DNA from 3 places in the Uliginosibacterium sp. 31-12 genome. Region 3 is predicted to be linked to each of the others. Evidence: predicted binding sites of a transcription regulator. Region 3 holds the regulator's gene; each other region holds the start of a gene.
What was found. Region 3 encodes sigma-54, which starts transcription at its own class of promoters, with help from an activator protein. Its sites were predicted from a motif close to TGGCACGCTTNCTGCTNA; they were not measured.
Positions count from the first base shown of each region.

Region 1: a site for sigma-54 is predicted at 6,038-6,055, ahead of nifV (homocitrate synthase). Genes of this name have one in related genera too.
Region 2: a site for sigma-54 is predicted at 5,505-5,522, ahead of Q3Y64_RS05585 (urease accessory protein UreD). Genes of this name have one in related genera too.

Region 1 is NZ_JAUOOA010000001.1:757,932-765,190, forward strand. It holds gene nifX (nitrogen fixation protein NifX) at 1-136, shown strand, start outside; gene Q3Y64_RS03580 (NifX-associated nitrogen fixation protein) at 139-615, shown strand; gene Q3Y64_RS03585 (CCE_0567 family metalloprotein) at 660-857, shown strand; gene fdxB (ferredoxin III, nif-specific) at 915-1,223, shown strand; gene Q3Y64_RS03595 (glutathione S-transferase) at 1,260-1,892, opposite strand; gene Q3Y64_RS03600 (zinc ribbon domain-containing protein) at 2,179-2,421, opposite strand; gene Q3Y64_RS03605 (hypothetical protein) at 2,433-2,930, opposite strand; gene Q3Y64_RS03610 (ferredoxin) at 2,927-3,250, opposite strand; gene Q3Y64_RS03615 (hypothetical protein) at 3,270-3,725, opposite strand; gene nifW (nitrogenase stabilizing/protective protein NifW) at 3,732-4,067, opposite strand; gene cysE (serine O-acetyltransferase) at 4,060-4,875, opposite strand; gene nifV (homocitrate synthase) at 4,872-6,011, opposite strand; gene Q3Y64_RS03635 (nitrogen fixation protein NifQ) at 6,340-6,876, shown strand; gene Q3Y64_RS03640 (5'-methylthioadenosine/adenosylhomocysteine nucleosidase) at 7,141-7,259, opposite strand, start outside.
Region 2 is NZ_JAUOOA010000002.1:72,889-80,147, reverse strand. It holds gene Q3Y64_RS05615 (urease accessory protein UreF) at 72-752, opposite strand; gene ureE (urease accessory protein UreE) at 849-1,334, opposite strand; gene ureC (urease subunit alpha) at 1,439-3,139, opposite strand; gene Q3Y64_RS05600 (urease subunit beta) at 3,141-3,446, opposite strand; gene Q3Y64_RS05595 (HupE/UreJ family protein) at 3,457-4,035, opposite strand; gene ureA (urease subunit gamma) at 4,176-4,478, opposite strand; gene Q3Y64_RS05585 (urease accessory protein UreD) at 4,597-5,472, opposite strand; gene urtE (urea ABC transporter ATP-binding subunit UrtE) at 5,627-6,319, opposite strand; gene urtD (urea ABC transporter ATP-binding protein UrtD) at 6,388-7,254, opposite strand; gene urtC (urea ABC transporter permease subunit UrtC) at 7,251-7,259, opposite strand, start outside.
Region 3 is NZ_JAUOOA010000006.1:32,910-40,168, forward strand. It holds gene Q3Y64_RS12255 (putative Na+/H+ antiporter) at 1-12, shown strand, start outside; gene hprK (HPr(Ser) kinase/phosphatase) at 74-1,021, opposite strand; gene Q3Y64_RS12265 (PTS sugar transporter subunit IIA) at 990-1,475, opposite strand; gene raiA (ribosome-associated translation inhibitor RaiA) at 1,611-1,940, opposite strand; gene Q3Y64_RS12275 (RNA polymerase factor sigma-54) at 1,959-3,467, opposite strand; gene lptB (LPS export ABC transporter ATP-binding protein) at 3,502-4,224, opposite strand; gene recX (recombination regulator RecX) at 4,205-4,669, opposite strand; gene recA (recombinase RecA) at 4,675-5,694, opposite strand; gene Q3Y64_RS12295 (efflux RND transporter periplasmic adaptor subunit) at 5,963-7,259, shown strand, end outside.

The DNA of each region.
Region 1 (7,259 bases), on a different contig from region 3:
GGTGAGCCAGCCGGAACCGATCATGGACATTCTCGAAAAGCTGCAGGATGTGCTCAACGGCACGCCGCCCCCCTGGTTGCGCAAGGTCATGACCAAGGACCAGACGCGCGAGTTCGATTTTGAAGACGAGGCCTGAAAATGACTGAAACTCTGGATAGCACTGCCGAAGATGCAGCCGCCCTGGCAACACCCTACCTGATCCAGCTCGCCAAGCAGTTTCGCGCGCAGGACACCCACGGCGTATGGGATGGCAAGAGCGACGCAACCCTGCTCGAGCCCTTCATCCTGACCGCCGAAGCGCGTCGCGCACTGCCCATCATGGGCGACCCGGACCCGGAAACCCTCTGGCGCGTGGAGCAGTTCTTCAGCGCCGTGGGCCTGTGCATCGAGCGCCGCACCAAGGCCATGGTCACACCAATGATGAAGATGTCGCACGAAGGCTTTGGCCGTCAGGTGCTCATCGCTGGGCGTCTGGTGGTGGTGAACAAGCAATTGCGCGATGTGCATCGCTTCGGTTTTCCCTCACTCGCCAAGCTGGCTGAAGCCGGCACCAAGCATGTCGAGGATGGGGTGGCGATGATCGAGAAATTCCGTGAAGTGGCGGACTGGGGCTGAGCGCCGCGTCCACCACTCTGTATACCGAAACCAAGGAGATAGCCATGGATGACCTGGATACGCTCAAGGCCCGGGTAAAGAAGCTCAACGCTCAAGCCACCCAGGCCAAGATGGATCTGCATGACCTCTCGGAAGACCTTCCCACCAACTGGGAGAAGATCCTTGAAGTGGCGCAGATCGCTTACGACGCCCATCAATCGCTGATCGCCGCGCGCCAGGCGCTGGCCAGCGCCACCGCCTGAACCCGGAGTACGCAGCGCGCCGGCGATGAGTTGTTCGCGCTGCGTCTGGAGCCTGACATGAGTACCTATTCGATCACCTTGCCCAGCGGCGCGGTATGGACCCCGCACTTCGTCGCCGAACTCGATCAGAACAAATGCATTGGTTGCGCACGCTGTGTGAAGGTGTGCGCCAACAATGTGCTGGCGCTGGCCGGCATGACTGAAGACGGCGATATCGTGCTGGTCGATCCGGAGAACGAGGACGACGACGATGAGTTCGAGCGCAAGGTCATGACCATCGCCACTCAGGCCAATTGCATAGGCTGTCAGGCCTGTTCCAAGGTCTGTCCGAAGAAGTGCTACACGCACGCTCCGGCTGAAGTCTGAGCGGTGGCGCAAGTGGCCGCCTTCGGCTGCCAGCCCTCACTCCGCCTGATGAAAAGTGCCATCGCCGTGCGGCGCCGCCTTGAAGGCCGGCAGGGCTTCGGCCGCAGCCGAGAAAGCCACGAGTTGCGGATAGTGCTCGGCGGGCAGTAGCCCGGGCAGCATTTGCTGGCTGAAATGCCAGACCACGGCCAGCGTCACGCCTGCCTGGCTCAGGGCCTCGCCGGAAGCGAGCGGCTGGCGTGCCAGATCGGCTTCGAGCAGCCCATAGGCAGTGCGCATTTGCCCGCTCACGCGTTCGAGCCAGGGCTCGTAAAGCTTCTCCGGCGGGCGCAATTCGCGTTCATACACGATCTGCACACTCTTCTCGCATGCGGCCAGCGCCAGCCCGATCAAGTGCAGTTCGCGTTGCAGGCCTTTCAGCCCACTGGGCATCAGGCTGCGCGGCTGCGCCAAGGCCTCGGCATACGCCAGGATCAGGGTCGAATCCATCAACAGTTCGCCGTCGTCACACACCAGCGTAGGCGCCTTGACCACCGGATTGATCTGGTGGAAGTCTTTGAAAGTGCGGAAGACGGAGAGGGACTGGTGCTCGAAGTGCAGGCCGAGCAACTGTAGTGAGATCGCAACGCGCCGGACATAGGGCGAATCGAGCATGCCGATGAGCTTCATGGCGTCTCCTGAGGGCTGATGAGTGCAAGAGTCGCAATCCTAGCCTGGATGCAGCACGGTGTGCCTGTGTCGCACAGGAGCAACCCAGTACCCCAGTAGGTGCGGCTTCAGCCGCATCGACCCAATCTGAGAGTCAGGCCCCGCCGGCTGAAGCCGGCCCTAGAAGCCCTTGCGGTGCCGGCCGGATACCCCTCGTAGGTGCGGCTTTAGCCGCATCCACCCCATCTGAGGTTCGCCCCCTGGCTGAAGCCGGCCCTACATACCCAGTGCATTACCGGCAGGTGCGCTACTTCAGCAGGCTGGCCCGCTCGCTTGCCGAGCAGTTGCTGAAGTGGCCTTCCTTGTTGGCCTGGGCACGCTGGCGCGCAAGAAAACCCTTAATTTTGCCCGGTGCGCTGGGCAGGGACAGCAGCTTGCTGAGTTGGCTGCTGCCGCATTTCGGACAAGCCGGGGCGCAGGCATCACTGGCGCGCACCATGAGTTCGCTGGTGGCGTCACAGGCTTCGCAGTGAAAGTCGTAGAGCGGCATGACAAGCTCCTTCAGGTGGGAGGACGGGTGGTATTTGAGCCCTCGAGCAAGGCGGCGATGACTTCGCCGCCCAGCCCGTGGCCGGGATCAAGCTCAGCGAGCTTGGCGATCAATTCGCGTGAGGCTTCGTGGCGGTTTGATCGCAGATAGATGAAGGCCAGCGCCTTGAGACTGAAGAGCCAGAAGCGGGCAGGGCCGGTGGCAGCAAAATCGGCATCGCTGACCACCACCTCACGCCAGTTCTTCGCCAGTCCGGCCTGGGCACCGGCAGTCGCAATCCCTTTCAGGGCAGCCTGCTCAGCCTGCGGATACTGGCGCAGGCGGGCGTGAAACTTGTAGAGCAGGTAATACACCGGCAGGCATTCCGGCGAGCAGATCTGCGCGGTCCATAGCAGGGACTCCATCTGGCGCGGCGGCGCGCTACGGGCTTCGTCGAGCAGACGCCGAACCTGCGGCGGCACTTCGCCGCCGAAGAATTCGTCCGAGGATGAGCCGGTGAAGAGATTCACCAGATCTCTCCCGGGGTGCGCAGGCGTGCCACCGGGATGCCACCAAGCAAATGCGAATCAAATATTTCGCTGACGTCCGCCGGGGTTACCTGGCTGTACATCACGCCTTCCGGATAGACCAGTACATTCGTGCCGCGATCACAGGGGCCGAGGCAGCCGGAGTAAGTGATGGCCACCTTGTCCCAGCAGTTGCGGTTCTGCAGTTCGCCCCAGAAAGCTTGCAGCACATCGCTGCCGCCCTTGTGCTGGCAGGCACCGCGCGGGTGGCCGGCGGGGCGGTTCTGGGAACATACGAAAACATGGCGGGCAGGTTTGCTCATGGTGACTTCTCTCTGTTGTTCAAGTGGTCAAACGATTGATCCAGTGTTCCATCGCGCCAATGTGGGCGCTGTGTTCGCGCTCGAAGCCTGCAGCACGCTGGCGCAGCTCCGCATCCTCGGCCATCACCGCAATGCTGGCGTAGTAGGCGTGGCTGCGCCGCACCAGGCTCAATGCGCAGGCCATCGCGCAGTGCACGCCTAGCAGTGCGGCATGGCCACTGCGTGGCTGGCGGCCGGGCAGACTCAGCAGGCACTCACTGATCGGCCGCACTTCCAGTGTGGCGTGGCGGCGCTCAGCCCCCTCGGCAAGCGCATCGGCGATATCCAGATGCGCGCTTTCCACCACACTCAGGAAGAAGGCCTCCAGTTCCTCGTCACCAGCCGCCAGCGCTACATCCGCCAGGCGCTTGCAATGCCTGGCCGTTTCCTCTTCCAGCAGGATCATGTTGGCGAGGAAACGGACATGCTCGCTCATGAGCACTCAAGCCGCAGAGGGCAGGGTGGCGCGCAGGCTGTCGAGGGTGACGCTTTGCTTGCCGTCGCTGTCCTGGAACACCTTGAAGACCTTTTCCTGGGCCGGTGTGGAGTTCACGAAATCCTCATAGGCTTGGACCAGCAGGGCACGGTAGCGGGCATACAGCGCACCTTCGCCCAGCCCGCCGGAGATCTCGGTATCGCGCCGAAGGTACTGGTAGAAGCGCTTGAGAATGTGCAGGCGACTCACATTCACAACGCTCTGCTCGTACGGTACCGAGAAGAAGTCCAGGAAGTCTTCGGCCGAAGAAAGGCTGGCCAGCCTTTGGGTGAGTTCATCCATTTTTTGCTCCTTGTTTGGGCTCTTTCGGGCCGCTATCGAATTCAGGTTGGGAACAGCTGTCGTCACAGGCGCGACAGGCCGCTTGCTCGGGCAGAGGATCGCCCTTGAGGCGCTGCACTTCACGCTCCAGATCAGCAATGCGTTCGAGCAGACAGCTGATGGCCTTGCCGACCGGGTCAGGAATCTGGTGGTGATCAAGATCGATGCCGATCCCGCCCGGCATCACACGGCGCTGCTCCTTGGGCAACACGGCACGCCCCGGGATACCGACCACCGTGACCCCGGGCTTTACGTCGTCAATCACCACCGAGTTGGCCGCGACCCGCACGCGATCCCCCACGCTGATCGCTCCCAGAATCTTGGCGCCCGCACCGACCACCACACCGTTACCGAGCGTGGGGTGGCGTTTGCCGGCGCGCCAGGTCGTGCCGCCGAGGGTCACTCCGTGATAGAGCGTGACGTCTTCGCCAACTTCGGCGGTTTCACCGATCACCACTCCCGCGCCGTGATCGATGAAAAAACGCCGGCCGAGGGTGGCGCCGGGATGGATATCGATATTGGTCAGGAGCCGACTCAGAAAGGACAGCAGCCGGGGCAGGTAACGCCAGCCCCGGCGCCACAACACATGTGCAAAACGATGCAATACGAGGGCTTGGATGCCGGGATAGATGGTCAGCAATTCAAGCGTGCTGCGCGCAGCCGGATCGCGCTGGAACACACAGGCCACATCTTCTCGCAGCATCGCCAGGAGGCCCGGCGCCTGGGCAGGGGAAGCAAGCTGGCGAAGGAGTTCGGCTTCAGCCTTCATCCTGCTTCTCCAACGGGCAGTGCCGTTTCAAGATAGAAGCGGGTGAGCTCATCCGAACCGGGCTCGCGCTTGGTTGCCATGGCGAAATCACGGATGCGCTCGATGATCTGTGCCATCTGCCGCGGTGTGGGGCTCAGCCCCAGGCGCCCGCAAGCCATCTGCACGGCATGCGAGCCGGAATGTTTGCCCAATACGAGCTGATGCACGCGCCCCAGCTCATCCGGGTCGAAGCCTTGATAGTTGCGCTGATCCTTCAGCAAGCCATCCACATGTATGCCGGATTCATGCGTAAACACCGCTTCGCCGACGATGCTCTTGTTTGCTGCGACGGGACGCTGTGAAGCCCGCGCCACCAGGCGTGAGATATCCAGCAGGGCATGCGTATCCACGCCGAGATCGGCGCCGTGGGTATGGCGCATGGCCATCACCACCTCTTCCAGCGGCGCATTGCCGGCACGCTCCCCCAGGCCATTCACCGTGGTGTTGGCATGAGTGGCGCCGGCGCGAAAAGCGGCTAGGGTATTGGCAGTAGCGAGGCCCAGATCATCATGGGCATGGATCTCGATTTCGATATCCACGGCTGGGCGCAGACGGCTGATCACTTCGAAAGTGGCAAAGGGATCCAGAATGCCCAGAGTGTCCGCAAAGCGGATACGGCGTGCGCCGGCCGCTTGTGCCACCTCAGCGACACGGCACAGGAATGCCGGATCGGCCCGGGATGCGTCCTCCATTCCGACGCTGACCTCCATGCCAGCCTCAAGGGCCAAGGTCACCACGGGCTGGATCTGCGCCAGCACCCATTCCCGGTCGCGGCGCAGCTTGGCGTCGATGTGAATATCCGAAACCGGAATCGAGAGGTGCGCAATGTCTGCATGGCAGCGCTTGGCTGCCTCTACATCGGCCGCCACCATGCGCCCCCACACCATCGTGCGGGCAGATAGGCCCAGCATGGCGATGGCATTGATGGCTGCGATCTCTGAAGCGCCCATGGCCGGAATACCGATCTCGAGCTCTGCCACCCCGGCAGCGGCCAAGGCAGCTGCGATGCTGCACTTTTCCTCGACGGTAAAGGCGACTCCGGCGGTCTGTTCGCCGTCGCGCAGAGTGGTGTCATTGATCGTAAAAGCGGTTTGCATGGCGTAACGCTCCTCTCGGAACGAGCTCAGCAATTACCGTGCCGAATTGGTTTTCTATTTGGTTTCATGCACATAGAGAGGATCTCATAGCAATCCGTTGCGCTATCCACCTGGCCGAGCTGTGAGCAATGTGCACTTTGTCGTGTCCATCTTGGCGTCTTCGGCGTCGGGATCGCTGGCATGCAGCGCTAAAAGAAGGTCGATGAAAACCGCGAAATGCCTATGTTTGCGAGCATCCGGTGAGGGTCCGGTGCATCCACGCCAGCGCATCTCCAGGCGGCTTCAAACTGGCCTGTTCCTTGCGACGAAAAATGCGGAGGACCGAACCATGAATGCACCTGAGCTGATTGCGCCCGAACTTGCCTTACTGGAACCGCTCGACGCACTGGATCTGCTTGTCATTCGCTGTGGCTTGGCTGAGTCTCAGCGCATTGGAGCTCAACCGCTGATTCGCGGCCTTGGCCCAACATCTTTCGAGGGCTTACGTGCACTGTGTGCACCTGAGCAGGATTTAGAGAACGGCGCGGCAGCGGATCGCTTTGATGAATTCGAAGAGCTGTTCGAACTTCTCCTAGATCACGCCGCGCCGCTGGACCAGATGGGGATCTGGCTTGCTGCCACAATTGCCACAGCGGCCCAGCGTGACAATCATTTGTGGCAGGACATGGGCCTGCCGTCACGCCGCGAACTCAGTGCCGTCCTGCGTCAGCGTTTCCCGACCCTGGCTACACTGAACGTCGGCGACATGAAGTGGAAGAAATTCTTCTACCGCCAGCTTTGCGGGCGGGCCGGTGTTCCAATCTGCAAATCGCCTAATTGCGCCGATTGCATCGATCACGCGATCTGCTTCGGTCCGGAAGAGTAAGGCTCGCCAGTGCATCAACGGACGGGGAAGACCAACCACAGGCAAAAAAGAAGCCTGCACGCGGCAGGCTTCGATGTTGAGGCGGTGAGGTTGTACTGCCTATATCTGGCACAGCCCCGGAAGGCGGAACGCTTGTTTAAGTGTGCGCAGTACCTTGCCCAGGGCCGTTTTGAGTTTGCGCCATATTGACATAATAAAAATTATGCGCATTTTAGGTGGTTCTACAACGGTTGCGTCAAACCACCAGCAGCGAAGATCTGGTTGTCAGGGCGCAGGATCTATTCCTGTCAGCACATGGCGTACGAAAGCCAAGCTGTTCTGGCTGGCGCGCGGCAGGATCTCTTCAAAATTCGAGACGGCATCTTCGTCAGCCATGTCAGAGA
Region 2 (7,259 bases), on a different contig from region 3:
TACCGACGCAGACAGTACAAGTGGTACGGCAAGGAGGTGCAACAAAGGCAGAACCATTTTGCTACGGCCTCTTAGGATCGGAAGAGTCTGGTGTATTGCGTCTCATGCTGACAACTCGCCAGCGTCATGCCGGGGGTGAAGTTTTCCCAGTCCTCTGTATCCGCTCGGCGAACGGCTTCAAGCGCGAGGGCGGGCAGGTCTTCGGCCAGGGCGACGAGCATGCGCTGGCCAGCGGTCTGGCCCAGCGGCACGAGCTTTACGGCGGCCATCACCTGATTCTCCAGCCAGGCCCACAGATAGGCGTTGGCTGCATCTGTTTCGTCGATGTTCCAGTGCGCCGCCGCAGCAGCCCAGGGAGTGGGGAAGGCTATTTCGCGCAGCTCGAGCAACGCGGTTTTGGTGGCCTCTGGCGTATCCGGCAGGTCGCGCAGCAAGCGCGCCAACGAGTAGCCCATCTGTAGGGTTTCGGCGCGCAATTCGCTGGTTTCGCGGGTGGCGATGAATTCGGCATTCAGACGCGCGATTCCGTCAGCGTTGCCTGCTTTCCAGGCGCGCAGCAGGCCAATCAGGGCCGGCGCTTCGCAACGCGCCAGCGCGAGATGCAGGGCATCGCGGATCCAGGCTTGCGCAGCGGCTTCCGAGCTGACCGCGCCCGATTCGACGGCCCATTCCAGACCTTGCGAGTAGGAGAAGGCACCGACGGGCAAAGCCGGGCTGGCCAGATGGAGGAGTCGGACGAGCTGCAGATTCATGCGCTGTAGCCCGGATGAAGGCCGCTGGCCGGAATCCGGGGAAGCATGTCGAGGCACCGGCCCCGGATTCCGCTACGCTGCATCCGGGCTACGGTGTTACGCATGGCCGCCCATCACGTGAATCTTGGCTTCGGTGGCGCCGCGTTCGGAATGATGATGGCCGGGCGCGTAGGCGCCGGCTTCGGGTTCAAATGCGGCGACGATGTGCAGCAACTCTGCGCCGAGGCCTTCGAGCATGTGTTCGAGCACATGATCCTGCTGGATGCGCAGCGCGCCTTCACCCACTTGCACGGCGACGTGGCGGTTACCCAGGTGGTAGGCCGTACGCGCTAGCTCGAAAGCGCTGTTGCAACGGGCTTCGACGAGGGCTTCGGGCGCAGCGATCACTTCCACGATGCGGCCATCCTTGGCTTGCAGCTTGTCACCACCGCGCAGGATGGTGCCGCGCGGCAGGAATAGCCCGACCTCTTCACCGGAGGCGAGCTTGGTGCGCAGACGGCTCTTGGTGCGGGCGTCGAAATCGAGGATCAGCTTTTCGCTGGCAGGGGTGTCGGCGGGGCAGAGGGATTCGATCAGGAGCATGGTTGCAGAAATGGAAAGTCGTGAGTGGGGCGCCGGTGGATGGCCGGCTTCAGTCGGCCATCCACGCATGGTGTGCGGCTAAAGCCGCACCTACATTATCCGCGTCAGAACAAGAAGTAGCGCTGTGCCATCGGCAGGCTGGTTGCTGGTTCGCAAGTCAGCAATTCGCCATCGGCATGGACCTCGTAGGTCTCGGCATCAACCGTGATTTCACCGCACCAGTCGTTGTGGATCATGTCGGCCTTGGTCACACCCCGGATGTTCTTCACTGCCACGAGTGGCTTGGCGAGGCCCAGATCCTTGAGGGTGCCTTTGTCCAGCGCGGCTTGCGACACGAAGGTCAGCGAGGTTTTCAGGCCGCCCCCGAAGCTGCCGAACATGGGGCGGTAGTGCACCGGCTGCGGGGTGGGGATCGATGCATTCGCATCGCCCATCGCCGCCGCTGCGATCATGCCACCCTTGATGATGGTGGAAGGCTTCACGCCGAAGAAGGCCGGGCGCCAGACGACCAGATCGGCGAACTTGCCGACTTCGACCGAGCCGACCACATGGCTGATGCCGTGGGCGATGGCCGGGTTGATGGTGTATTTGGCGATGTAGCGCCTGGCGCGGAAGTTGTCATTCTTCGCTCCGTCGCCGGGTAGGGCGCCGCGCTGCTGCTTCATCTTGTGCGCGGTCTGCCAGGTGCGGATGATTACTTCGCCCACGCGGCCCATGGCCTGCGAGTCGGATGAGAACATCGACAGGGCGCCGATGTCGTGCAGGATGTCTTCGGCGGCGATGGTCTCGCGGCGGATGCGCGACTCGGCAAAGGCCACGTCTTCGGCAATCGAAGCATCGAGGTGGTGGCAGACCATCAGCATGTCCAGATGCTCGTCGATGGTGTTCACCGTGTAGGGTCGCGTCGGGTTGGTGGAGCTAGGCAGCACGTTCTTCATGCCGGCGAGCTTGACGATGTCCGGCGCATGGCCGCCGCCCGCACCTTCGGTGTGGAAGGTGTGGATGGTGCGGCCCTTGAAGGCGGCGGCGGTGTCTTCGACGAAGCCGGATTCGTTGAGGGTGTCGGAGTGGATGGCGACTTGCACATCCAGCTCTTCGGCCACGCCCAGACAGGTGTCGATGGCCTGCGGGGTCGTGCCCCAGTCCTCATGCAGCTTGAGGCCGATGGCGCCGGCTTCGACCTGCTCACGCAGTGGCCCCGGCAGGCTGACGTTGCCCTTGCCGAGAAAACCCAGATTCATCGGGAAGGCGTCGGCTGCCTGCAGCATGCGCGCGATGTGCCAAGGGCCGGGCGTGCAGGTGGTGGCAAAAGTGCCGGTGGCCGGGCCGGTGCCGCCGCCGATCATGGTGGTCACGCCGCTCATGAGCGCTTCGTCGATCTGTTGCGGGCAGATGAAGTGGATGTGGGTATCGATGCCGCCGGCGGTGATGATCTGGCCTTCGCCGGCGATCACTTCAGTGGCCGCGCCAATGGCGATGGTTACGCCCGGCTGCACGTCCGGATTGCCGGCCTTGCCGATGCCACAGATGTAGCCGTTCTTGATGCCGATGTCGGCCTTGACGATGCCCCAGTGGTCGATGATCAGTGCATTGGTGATCACGGTGTCGGCCACCTCGGCGGCGGGCAGCTGGCTCTGGCCCATGCCGTCGCGGATCACCTTGCCGCCGCCGAACTTCACTTCCTCGCCGAGGATGGTGAAGTCTTTTTCGACCTCGATGATCAGATCGGTATCGGCTAGACGCAGGCGATCACCGACGGTGGGGCCGAACATTTCCGCGTAGGCGCGGCGGGAAATCTTTGCCATCTCAGAGTGCTCCTTGCACGAGGCCGCGGAAGCCATACACCTTGCGTTCGCCCGCGTAATCAACCAGCTCCACGGTGCGGCTCTGGCCCGGCTCGAAACGCACGGCCGTGCCGCTGGCGATGTTCAGGCGCATGCCGTGTGCAGCGGCGCGATCAAAGCTGAGCGCCGCATTGGTTTCGGCAAAGTGGTAATGCGAGCCGACCTGGATGGGTCGGTCGCCGGTGTTCGCTACGCTGAGCGAGTGCGTACGGCGGCCGACATTGAGTTCGTGTTCGCCATCTTCGACAAGCAGTTCTCCGGGGATCATCACGTGCTCCTCAGGCCGCCAGCAGGGTGAAGCCGAACAGGGCGACGGCTGCGCCACACAGACGCGGCAACCACACACTGCGTTCCAGTGCGAAGCGGGTCAGCAGCATGCCGAAGACATGCAGCACCAGAGTGCTGAAGACCATACCGGAGAGCGCGGCCAGCGCTTGCTGAGCCGGAAGCTCGGCGCCGTGGGCGAGGCCGTGGAAGAGGGCGAAAGCGCCGGCTATCGCAGCGCCAACGATGGCGGGCAGCTTCACCTGCAGGCCGACCAGCAGGCCCAGCACCAGCAGGGAAGCGGCAATCATCGGTTCGACGCCGGACACCTGTACGCCTGCGAAGGCCAAGAGGCCGCCGATCAGCAGCACGCCTGCAAAGGCCGCTGGTGTGATGAGGGCTGCACGTGTGTTGTGGCGGAATGCCAGCATGCTCCATACGCCGACCATGATCATCGCAGCCATGTGATCCAGGCCGGTGAAGGGGTGCGAGAGGCCGGCAAACAGTGCCGAGCCGTGGACATGATCGCCACCGGCATGGGCAAAGGCGAAGGCGGGGAGCAGAGCGGCGAGGGCAATCAGAGCGCGTTTCATGGTGGACTCCTTGAGGGATTAAGCGCGTGAAGAAATCGTAGCGAGCGCGACAAGGCCGAAGTGAGGCGCGGAGGCGTACGTAAGTACCTTGAGCACTGGAACTTCGGGATTGGCGTGCGCAGTAGATTTATTCATGTGCGTCAGATGATCGGGTGGTGGACGGTGACGAGCTTGGTGCCGTCAGGAAATGTGGCTTCAACCTGGATCTCGGGGATCATCTCGGCGATCCCGTCCATCACGTCATCGCGGGCGAGCAGCGTCGTGCCATAGCTCATCAGCTCGGCAACACTGCGTCCGTCGCGGGCGCCTTCCATGATTGCTGCGCTGATGAAAGCTACGGCCTCCGGATAGTTGAGCTTCAAGCCACGCGCCTTGCGACGTTCAGCAAGCAGGCCGGCGGTGAAGATCAACAGCTTGTCTTTTTCGCGGGGGGTGAGTTCCATTGTTTCTCCTAAATTTCATGCCATTTCGGAAACGTTCCGGTCGCGAAGACGAGCCGCAGGCAGTGCCTGGGCCACGGCAAGGCGAAGTCGACAGGCGCGAGGCGTTTCCGGGATGGCATCAGGTTTTCCAGATGCGGGGCGATACTGCCTCGCGTTGCAATACATGCGGCCGGGCGATGGCCCAGACTGCTTCAAAATACTGGCGGATCGCTTCGGCAGAGTCTGCCATGGCGCGAACGATCGTGACTTGTGGCAGGGCGGATAGCCCATATGTTCCGGCGCTGATGGCGAGCGTGCGCAGCGATTCGGTGAGCGTAGCATCCGGCGTAATGCCAGCCAGCCACAGCGTGCCGAAAACCCGGTTGTTATTGAGTCCGACAGGCGAGCGCATGGCGCAGTCCGAGCCTTGCAGATGCATGGCTTCCTGCCAGAGCGGTGTGCCGTCCGGGCGCTGCAGGCGCAGGCGCTGACGGAATGAGCCGGTCCTGAAGTCTTCGCCGCTGGCCTGGCGGCCCAGGCACAGGATGTCCCAGCCGATGGCGCGGGCGCCTTCGGCGAGGCTGATGAGGGTGCTGGCACGCGCCTGCGCCTGGTCGAAGAGGATAACTTCTTGCGGTAGCCACTCCAGCTTGCCGCCAGCGGCTATGTTCAGGGTAATGTCCTGCGTCGCGAGCGCCTGATCCGCTCCACGTGCCTTGTACCACTTGCCGGCACCGGGCGTGGTGAGCTGGGCGTGGGCATCGGCGGCGACTTCGACTTCGATCTGCAACTGGTCACCGCCGGCGATACCTGCCGGCGGGTGCAGCATCAGGATCTGGCAGACAGGATCGCCTTCCGGGTAGAGCGCTTTCTGCACGCGCAGCGGGCCGTAATGCTGATTACGGGCGAGCACGCTGCGCCCCGTCCGGTTCTCCACGCGCAAGGCGAGCGAAGCCTGCCAGCCTAGGGGTTGGGTGAAGGGGGGCGGGTGTGTCGGATCAGCAGGGGCGTTCACTTGAGTTCAGGTTCAAAATCCTATCCCGGTGCATAGCAAGAGCGGTGCCATGCCGGGAAACGGCTCCCGGCATTACGCAGACAGGTTTGAAGCTTGTTTTTAGTGCATCAGCACGCGTTTGGTGCGTGATGATGCACTAGAGTCGGGCGTTGAGTTAGATGGCGACCAGACTCTTCACATTCTCCGCTTGCATCTCGCTGCCAGGGCCGGCCTTGACGATTTCGCCACGCGCCATGACGGCGTACTGGTCCGCGAGTGATTCCGCAAAGTCGTAATACTGTTCGACCAGCAGGATGGCCATTTCACCGCCTTCGGCCAGCTTGCGGATGGCGGCACCGATATCCTTGATGATCGAGGGCTGGATGCCCTCGGTGGGCTCATCGAGGATCAGAACTTTAGGGCGCATGGTGAGTGCGCGGCCGATGGCAAGCTGTTGTTGCTGGCCGCCGGAGAGGTCGCCGCCCCGGCGTTTGAGCATGTCTTTCAGGACCGGAAACATCTCGTAGATGTAGCCGGGAATGCCACGTGAGGCCTTGCCATTGGCGAGGCCCATCAGCAGGTTCTCTTCTACCGTGAGGCGCGGGAAGATTTCGCGTCCCTGCGGTACATAGGCCATGCCCAGCGCTGCGCGATTGTAGGCAGCCAGCCGGGTAATGTCGCGGCCATCAAAAGATACCGAGCCTTTGGCCACGGGCAACAGACCCATCAGGCATTTGAGCAGGGTGGTTTTGCCCACGCCATTGCGGCCCAGCAGAGTGGTGACTTCGCCTTGCTTGAGCGAAAGCGAAACGCCGCGCAGGGTGTGGCTGCCGCCGTAGTACTGGTTGAGGTTTTCGATGGTCAGCATATTCATTCCGTAGGGTGCGCATTGCGCACCATCCATGCGGTGCGCAATGCGCACCCTACATATCCCGGCTAGCGGCCGAGATACACCTCAATCACGCGTTCATCGTTCTGCACCTGCTCCAGCGAGCCTTCGGCCAGCACGCTGCCTTCGTGCAGGCAGGTGACCTTGCCGTTGCGAGCGGAGATCTGCTTGATGAAATCCATGTCGTGCTCCACCACCACCAGGGTGTAGTCGCCGGCCAGCTCCAGGAACAGCTCGCCGCTGCGCTCGGTTTCTTCATCGGTCATGCCCGCCGCAGGCTCGTCTAGCAACAGCAGGAGCGGTTCCTGCATCAGCAGCATGCCGATTTCCAGCCACTGCTTCTGGCCGTGTGAGAGTAGACCAGCCGGGCGATGGGCCTGATCCTTGAGGCGGATGAGCTCCAGCTTCTGTTCGATCTTGCTGCGGGCCTCGCCGCTGAGCTTGAAGAACAGGCTGGACCAGATGCCCTTGTCGGTCTTCATGGCGAGTTCGAGGTTCTCGAACACGCTCAGCTCTTCGAATACGGTGGGCTTCTGGAACTTGCGGCCGATGCCGGCGTGGGCGATCTGTGCTTCGTTCAGCTTGGTCAGATCGATGGTCTGGCCGAAGTAGGCGGTGCCGGCGCTAGGGCGCGTCTTGCCGGTGATCACATCCATCATGGTGGTCTTGCCGGCACCGTTGGGGCCGATGATGGAGCGCAGCTCACCCTTGTCGATGGCGAGATTCAGGTTGTTGATGGCCTTGAAACCATCGAAGGACACGGTGATGCCTTCGAGGTAGAGGATCACGCCGTGCGTGGTATCGAGCTGGCTCGAATCAACCGGGCGCTCAAGGCCTACTGCGCGGTCGAAGGCGCTCTCGGCGCCGGAGATCGGCAGGCCGGGTTTCTTTTCTGTTGTCGCGGCGGCGTTCATGCGCG
Region 3 (7,259 bases):
TTCCTGCTTTGAGCGCAGCACACGTAAAAAAGCCTGCTGATGTGCGGGCTTTTTTACATGTGCCAACGCGGAATCAACGATCGTAAGGATCATCCTGATCCAGCACATCCCGCTGCCGCTGCACGAACTCCTGAGTGGAATCGATCCCACGCAACTGTAGGATGGTGTTGCGCACGGCCGCTTCCAGCAGCACAGAAAGGTTGCGGCCCGCAGCCACTGGCAGCACAACCCGGCGCACCGGCACCCCCAGAACATCCTGCGTGTCTTCATCATCCAGCGCCAGGCGCAGGGGCTCGTTCTGGGCCCCGGTACGGCGCTGCAAGTGGGCGATGAGCTTGAGCTTCATCTTGCGTCGGCAGGCCGTTTCGCCAAAGATGGTGCGGATATTGAGAATGCCCAGGCCACGTACTTCGAGGAAGTCCTTGAGCATGTCCGGACAACGGCCTTCCAGCACTCCGGCGGCTACGCGCGAGATTTCGACTACATCATCAGCCACCAGACCGTGGCCACGCGAAATCAGTTCCAGCGCCAGTTCAGACTTGCCGGCCCCCGAGTCGCCGGTGATCAGCACCCCGACCCCCAGCACATCCATGAACACCCCATGCAGTGAAACCCGCTCGGCCAGCTTGCGCGAGAGATAGGCGCGCAGTACATCGATTATCCGGGCGGACTCCAGCGGCGAAGCCATTACTGGCACCCCAGCCTCATCACAGGCGCGGCGGAAGAGCTCGGGCACTTCACAGTCATCTGCCACGATCATGCCGGGCGGGGTGGCGGCAAAAAGATCCATCATGTGCAGATCGAGCTTATCCCGGCTCTGCCGGCGCGCCCAGGCGAACTCAGCCTCACCGAGGATCTGCAAACGATTCGGGTGAATCATGTTGAGGTGGCCAACCAGATCAGCGGGCCACACCCGATTGTCAGACACCGACAGGAAGGAATCCAAACGCCCGGCCACATGGCGCAGCTGCAAGGCTGCGCGATTGACTTCAAACAGCTGAGCTACGCTCGCTCGCCGCATGGAGGCTCCAGTTCTGGAAGGCTGCCGCAATGGCGGCGGAATCTGGTGCGCTCAGCAGGGTGTCACGAAACCCCTTGTCACTGAACATCTGGGCGAGTTCGGCGAGCAGACGCAGGTGGGTCTCATTGGCCTGCTCCGGCGCCAGCATCACGAAGAACAGACTGACCGGCAACCCATCCGGCGCATCAAAAGGGATCGGGCTAGCTGTGCGCAGGAAAGCGCCCAGCGGCTCTTTGAGACCTTTGATGCGCTGATGCGGAATCGCAATTCCCATCCCAAGCCCTGTCGAACCAAGCTTTTCGCGCTGGTTCAGTGCATCCACCAGCTTGCGGGCCGCGAGGCCACTGTCGCGCTCGCACAGCTCGCCAATGGCGGCGAACAGGCCGTCACGCGCGGAGGCCGCTACATCGACACGGATGCGCACGGGGTCAAGGATCTGCGAAATCAGGTTCATGAGTCTTTACAGCACAGCGGCGAGTCTCCGGACCGGAGCTCGCCGCTTTCTGGGTTTCAGAGCGGTTGAGGCAGAAAGCCTCAACCATCGCCGGCCGGACAATTCTGCCTGTCCAGACCGGCTGCGTCCAGCGCTTCAGCTGGCGCTCTCAGCGCCTTGCCGTTTCATCGATTCACGGTTGTGATCGCTGATCTTTTCCTTGTGCTTGAGAACCTGACGATCCAGCTTGTCTGCCAGCGCATCAATGGCGGCATACAGGTCGTCGTCTTCACTTTCCACGTGGATATCCTTGCCGCGCACGTGAACAGTCACCTCTGCTTTCTGCTTAAGTTTCTGTACCGAGAGGGTCACATGGGTCGCCGTAACATGATCGAAATGGCGAATCACCCGATCGAGCTTGGAAACCACATATTCGCGCAAAGCGGGAGTGACTTCCAGATGATGGCCGGTGATGTTGAGATTCATAAAACTACTCCTCTCCTGTTAGATCGACTTGCGCTGACTGACCGGCGGAATATTCAGCGACTCCCGGTATTTCGCAATCGTCCGGCGTGCCACCACGATACCCTGCTGGCCCAACAATTCGGCAATCCTGGCATCCGACAGGGGTTTTTTCCCGTCTTCGGCCGCGACCAGCTGGCGAATCAGCGCGCGTATCGCCGTTGCTGAACATGCACCACCGGTATCGGTGGAAACATGACTGCCAAAAAAGTATTTCAGTTCGAACACACCGCGGGGACTGGCCATGTACTTCTGGGTGGTCACCCGCGACACCGTTGACTCATGCAGCTCCAGCTCTTCGGCGATTTCCCTCAGGGTCAGCGGACGCATGGCCACTTCACCATGATCAAAGAACTGGCGCTGACGTTCGACGATGGCCTGCGAAACACGCAGGATGGTGTCAAATCGCTGCTGCACATTCTTGATCAGCCACTTGGCTTCCTGCAGCTGTCCCGATAAGGAACTACTTACGCCCCTGTTCTGTTGAAGTATATCGGCGTAGACCCGATGGATCCTGAGTCTCGGCATGGCCTCTGGATTGAGGCTCACCGTCCAGCCGCTACGTTGCTTGCGCACCACCACGTCCGGAATCACGTAGCGCGTTTCCATCGGTGCAAATTGAGCCCCCGGACGCGGATTCAAATGACAAATGAGTTCCTGAGCTGCGCGCAAGGCATCATCATTGCAGCCCAGGCGCCGCTTGAGGCGCGCGAAATCGCGCGCAGCCAGCAATTCCAGATTGCCGTCCGCGATCAGCATGGCGTGATCGCGCGTGGCACTTTCCGGCAAAGCGCGAATCTGCAGGAGCAAGCACTCCTGCAAGTTGCGAGCGCCGATGCCGGCGGGGTCAAGGTTCTGGACCTGATGCAAGGCAATGTTCAACTCATCGAGTTCTACTTCCCATTCGGCCGGAATCAGCGGCAGAAGTTCCTCGAGGTCCTGCAGCAACAAACCGTCGTCGTCCAGCGCTTCGATGATCAGCTGCACCAGCGCACGATCACGATCAACCAGCGGCATCAGGGCGACCTGCCCCAGCAGGTGATCCCGCAAGGAAGTAGCGGCGGCCTGGAATTCCTGAAAGTCGGAATCATCGTCGTCCCCACCGCCATTCCGCGAGGCGCCTTCCGTGCGCCATTCGGCAGCTTCGCCGATATCATCATCCGAAACGCTGTCGTAAGCCTCTCCGATGTTGTCCGGCATGTCCGTCACGCTCGGCGACTCGAAATCCTCATCGCCGGAGGATGAAGCAGAGGATTCGATGCGGTATTCCTCACCCGCCGTCGCCACACTGGCTTCGCCCGCCTCGACAGGGACGGGTCCATCACTTTCTTCGTCACCGCCTTCACGCTCCAGCATCGGGTTTTCGAGCAGGATGCGTTCGATCTCCTGATTGAGTTCGAGCGTGGACAGCTGAAGCAGCTTGATGGATTGCTGCAACTGCGGGGTGAGCGCAAGTTGCTGGGAAAGGCGGAGCTGAAGCGAGGGTTTCATTCTTTACAGACGGGGAGGTGCGGAGCGGCCAAGCCTAGAGGCGGAAGTGTTCGCCAAGGTAAATCTGCCGTACCTGTTCATTCTGCACGATTTCTGCCGGTTTGCCGCCAGCCAGCACCTCACCCGCATTGATGATGTAGGCGTGATCGCAAATACCGAGGGTTTCGCGCACATTATGGTCGGTAATCAGCACGCCAATACCGCGCGCCTTGAGGTAACTGATGATTTTCTGGATATCAATCACTGCAATCGGATCAACGCCGGCAAAAGGCTCATCCAGCAGGATCAGACGCGGACGGGTGGCCAGCGCACGCGCGATTTCGACGCGGCGGCGCTCACCGCCGGACAAGGACATAGCGGTCGCTTCGCGCAAATGGCCGATGTTGAGTTCATCCAGCAGCTCATCCAGACGTTTTGCCATGTCTGCGCTGGAGAGCTTTTGCAACTCCAGCACCGCCATGATGTTCTCGGAGACCGTAAGTTTGCGGAACACCGAGTTTTCCTGCGGCAGATAGGAGAGCCCTTGGTGCGCCCGTTTGTGGATCGGCCAATGGGTGAGCTCGGTTCCATCGAGATGGATCTTGCCGCCATCGGCACGTACGAGGCCGACGATCATGTAGAAACAGGTGGTCTTGCCTGCGCCGTTCGGCCCCAGCAAGCCCACCACTTCGCCACTGCCAACCTCGAAGGACACGTCGTGCACCACGGTGCGTGCCTTGTAGCGTTTCTGCAGATTGCTAACCCTGAGCAGACTCATCCAGTGTTTCTTTCAAGAGTTTCCTGATGATGTCGACCGCAAACCCTCTGGTCTGCAGGAAGCGCGCCTGACGCGCCCACTCCCTGTGATCCTGCGGCAACACCCCGAATTTTTTCTGCCACACGCTGCGCGCGCGCATCAGTTCATCTTCCTGCAAAGCCTCGCCCATGGCGCCAGCTGCCGTCTCGCGATCCACTCCCCGGTCATCCAGCTCACGACGGATGCGCGCGGCACCAAAGCGGCTGGCGCGCGATCTCACGAAACTCTCGGCAAAGCGCTCGTCAGACTGCAGACCTGTCTCTGCCATGCGATCCAGCACGGCTTCGACATCATCGTCGGCGCCGGCTCTTGCCGCCAGCTTGCGCCGCAGCTCCAGCCTCGAATGTTCGCGCGTGGCGAGCAGACGCAAGGCTGTCGAGCTGAGCGAAGCGGCGGGCTTCTTCAAACAGCTTACTCCGCTTCAGCCACAGTAGGCATCACGGCAACCCCCACACTGGCACGCACCTTGTTTTCGATCTCGAGTGCCAGCGCCGGATTGGCACGCAGGAATTCACGTGCATTGTCCTTGCCCTGGCCGACCTTCTCGCCGTTGTAGGCGTACCAGGCACCGCTCTTGTCGACGATTTTGTGATCGACGCCCATGTCGATCACTTCGCCTTCACGCGAAATGCCTTCGCTATAAAGAATGTCGAAGTGGGCTTCCTTGAAGGGAGGCGCTACCTTGTTCTTGACGACCTTGACCTTGGTTTCGGAGCCGACGACTTCGTCGCCACGCTTGATCGTGCCGGTGCGGCGAATATCCAGACGGACCGAGGCGTAGAACTTGAGTGCGTTACCACCGGTGGTGGTTTCCGGGTTGCCGAACATCACACCGATTTTCATGCGGATCTGATTGATGAAGATGACCAGCGTATTGGTGCGCTTGATGTTGGCCGTCAGCTTGCGCAGAGCCTGACTCATCAGGCGCGCCTGCAGACCGGGCAACTGATCGCCCATTTCACCTTCGATTTCGGCCTTCGGCGTAAGCGCGGCGACCGAGTCGATAACCACGATATCGATACCGCCAGAACGCACCAGCATGTCGGCAATTTCAAGGGCTTGCTCACCGGTGTCGGGCTGCGAAATCAGCAGATCCTCGACCTTGACGCCAAGCTTTGCTGCGTATTGCACATCCAGGGCATGCTCTGCATCGATGAAGGCGGCCGTACCGCCAATTTTCTGCATTTCGGCAATGACCTGCAGGGTCAGCGTGGTCTTGCCGGAAGATTCCGGACCATAGATTTCCACCACCCGGCCACGCGGCAGGCCGCCGATGCCCAGCGCAATGTCCAGCCCGAGAGAGCCCGTGGAAACGGCCTGGATGTTTTCTTCCAGTTTGCCGTCACCCATGCGCATGATGGAACCCTTGCCGAACTGCTTCTCGATCTGGGAGAGTGCGGCGGCAAGTGCCTTGGCCTTGTTGTCGTCCATGAAAGTCCTCACTGAGTGGTCTGAAGGATTATGGCACAGAGCTTGCTGTACGAAACCGAAGTCCGCCCCGCATGCCAACTCGACTCCGCCCGGGAGCCGACTGCGCCAACTACTGTACAAATATACACCATCATTTCTGCGACACAAGTCACAGCTCGAAAACTTGCTTTGTGAGAACAAGTTAAGGCACTTGGCGCCCCTAACCGCTTAGGTGATGATTCGCGTCCGCAGCTCATGAATACACCGCCCCCAGCCCCGGAACCCCACCATGCTTCGTAAGTCGCTTGCCCTGCTCACCGCGTGTTGCCTGCTCAGTGCCTGTCAGAACAAGGAGGCTGCGCCAGCGGCAGAAAGCTCGGCTCCCGTCAGCGGGGTATCTGCGCCCGCCGCATCTGCTCAGGGCAGGCCGCAAAGCGTATCAACCACCATCAGCCGGGTGGAGGACGTGCCGATCGTGATCGAGACGCAAGGCAGCGTCGTACCGCTGGACGAAGTGGATCTGCGTCCGCAGAAAAACGGCATGATCACCGCCATTCATTTCACGGAAGGCCAGGAGGTACGCCGCGGCCAGTTGATGTTCTCGATGGACTCACGCGACGACGATGCCAACGTCGGCAAGGCCGAGGCCGGCGTGGCCAGTGCCGAAGCACAGGCGGCAATTGCCGAGCGTGATCTGAAGCGCGCTCAGGAAATGTCTGAAAAACAGTTCATCTCACCCTCGGCACTGGACACGGCACGCAACAAAACCGATACCGCCCTTGCCAATCTGGGTCAGGCACGCGCCAGTCTGGAGCAGGCTCGGGTCGGTCGTACCTATACCCGCATCGTGGCCCCTTTTAATGGTCGTGCCGGCGTGATCAATGTACGCCCCGGCAGCCTCGTGACTTCCAACTCCACCGCCACTGCACTGGTGCGCCTGACTCGCATGGATCCGATCGGGGTGAGCTTCTCGATCAGCGAACGTGACATGGGCCCCTTGCTCGTCGCGCTGCGTAAGGGCCCGGTCAAGCTCAGCGCGCGCACCAATGCGCAGGCCGTGCTGAAGGGCGAAGTGAGCTTCGTTGACAGTTCGGTAGATCGCGCTTCCGGCACCTTGCTGATCAAGGGGCGCTTGGAGAACAAGAATCGACTGGTATGGCCGGGCCAATACTTGTCGGTAAAACTCGAAGCCGGCAAGCTCGACAATGCCGTTGTGCTGCCGGCGCAAGCGGTGGTGAACGGTCCCAACGGGCGCTTCGTGTACGTGGTGCAGGACGATCAGACCGTGCAGCCGAAAAACATTGAACTGCAGCGCATCGCGGATCAGCGCGCCGTCGTGTCCGGCATTCCGGCGGGCGTGAAGGTTGTCTTGGAAGGCACCCAAAACCTGCGCCCCGGTGTGAAGATCACGGAAACGAAGGGGGACAAGGAAGGCAAAGGCAAGCGCGCCGAGAAAGCCTCGGACGACAAGGCCGCAGCCCAGCCCACAGCTGCCGCCAATACGGCCGGAGGCGTTGAAATACCCCCCGGGTTCACGCCACGCGACCCGGACCGCTGGGCTACCGCCAGCGACGAGCAGAAGCGCG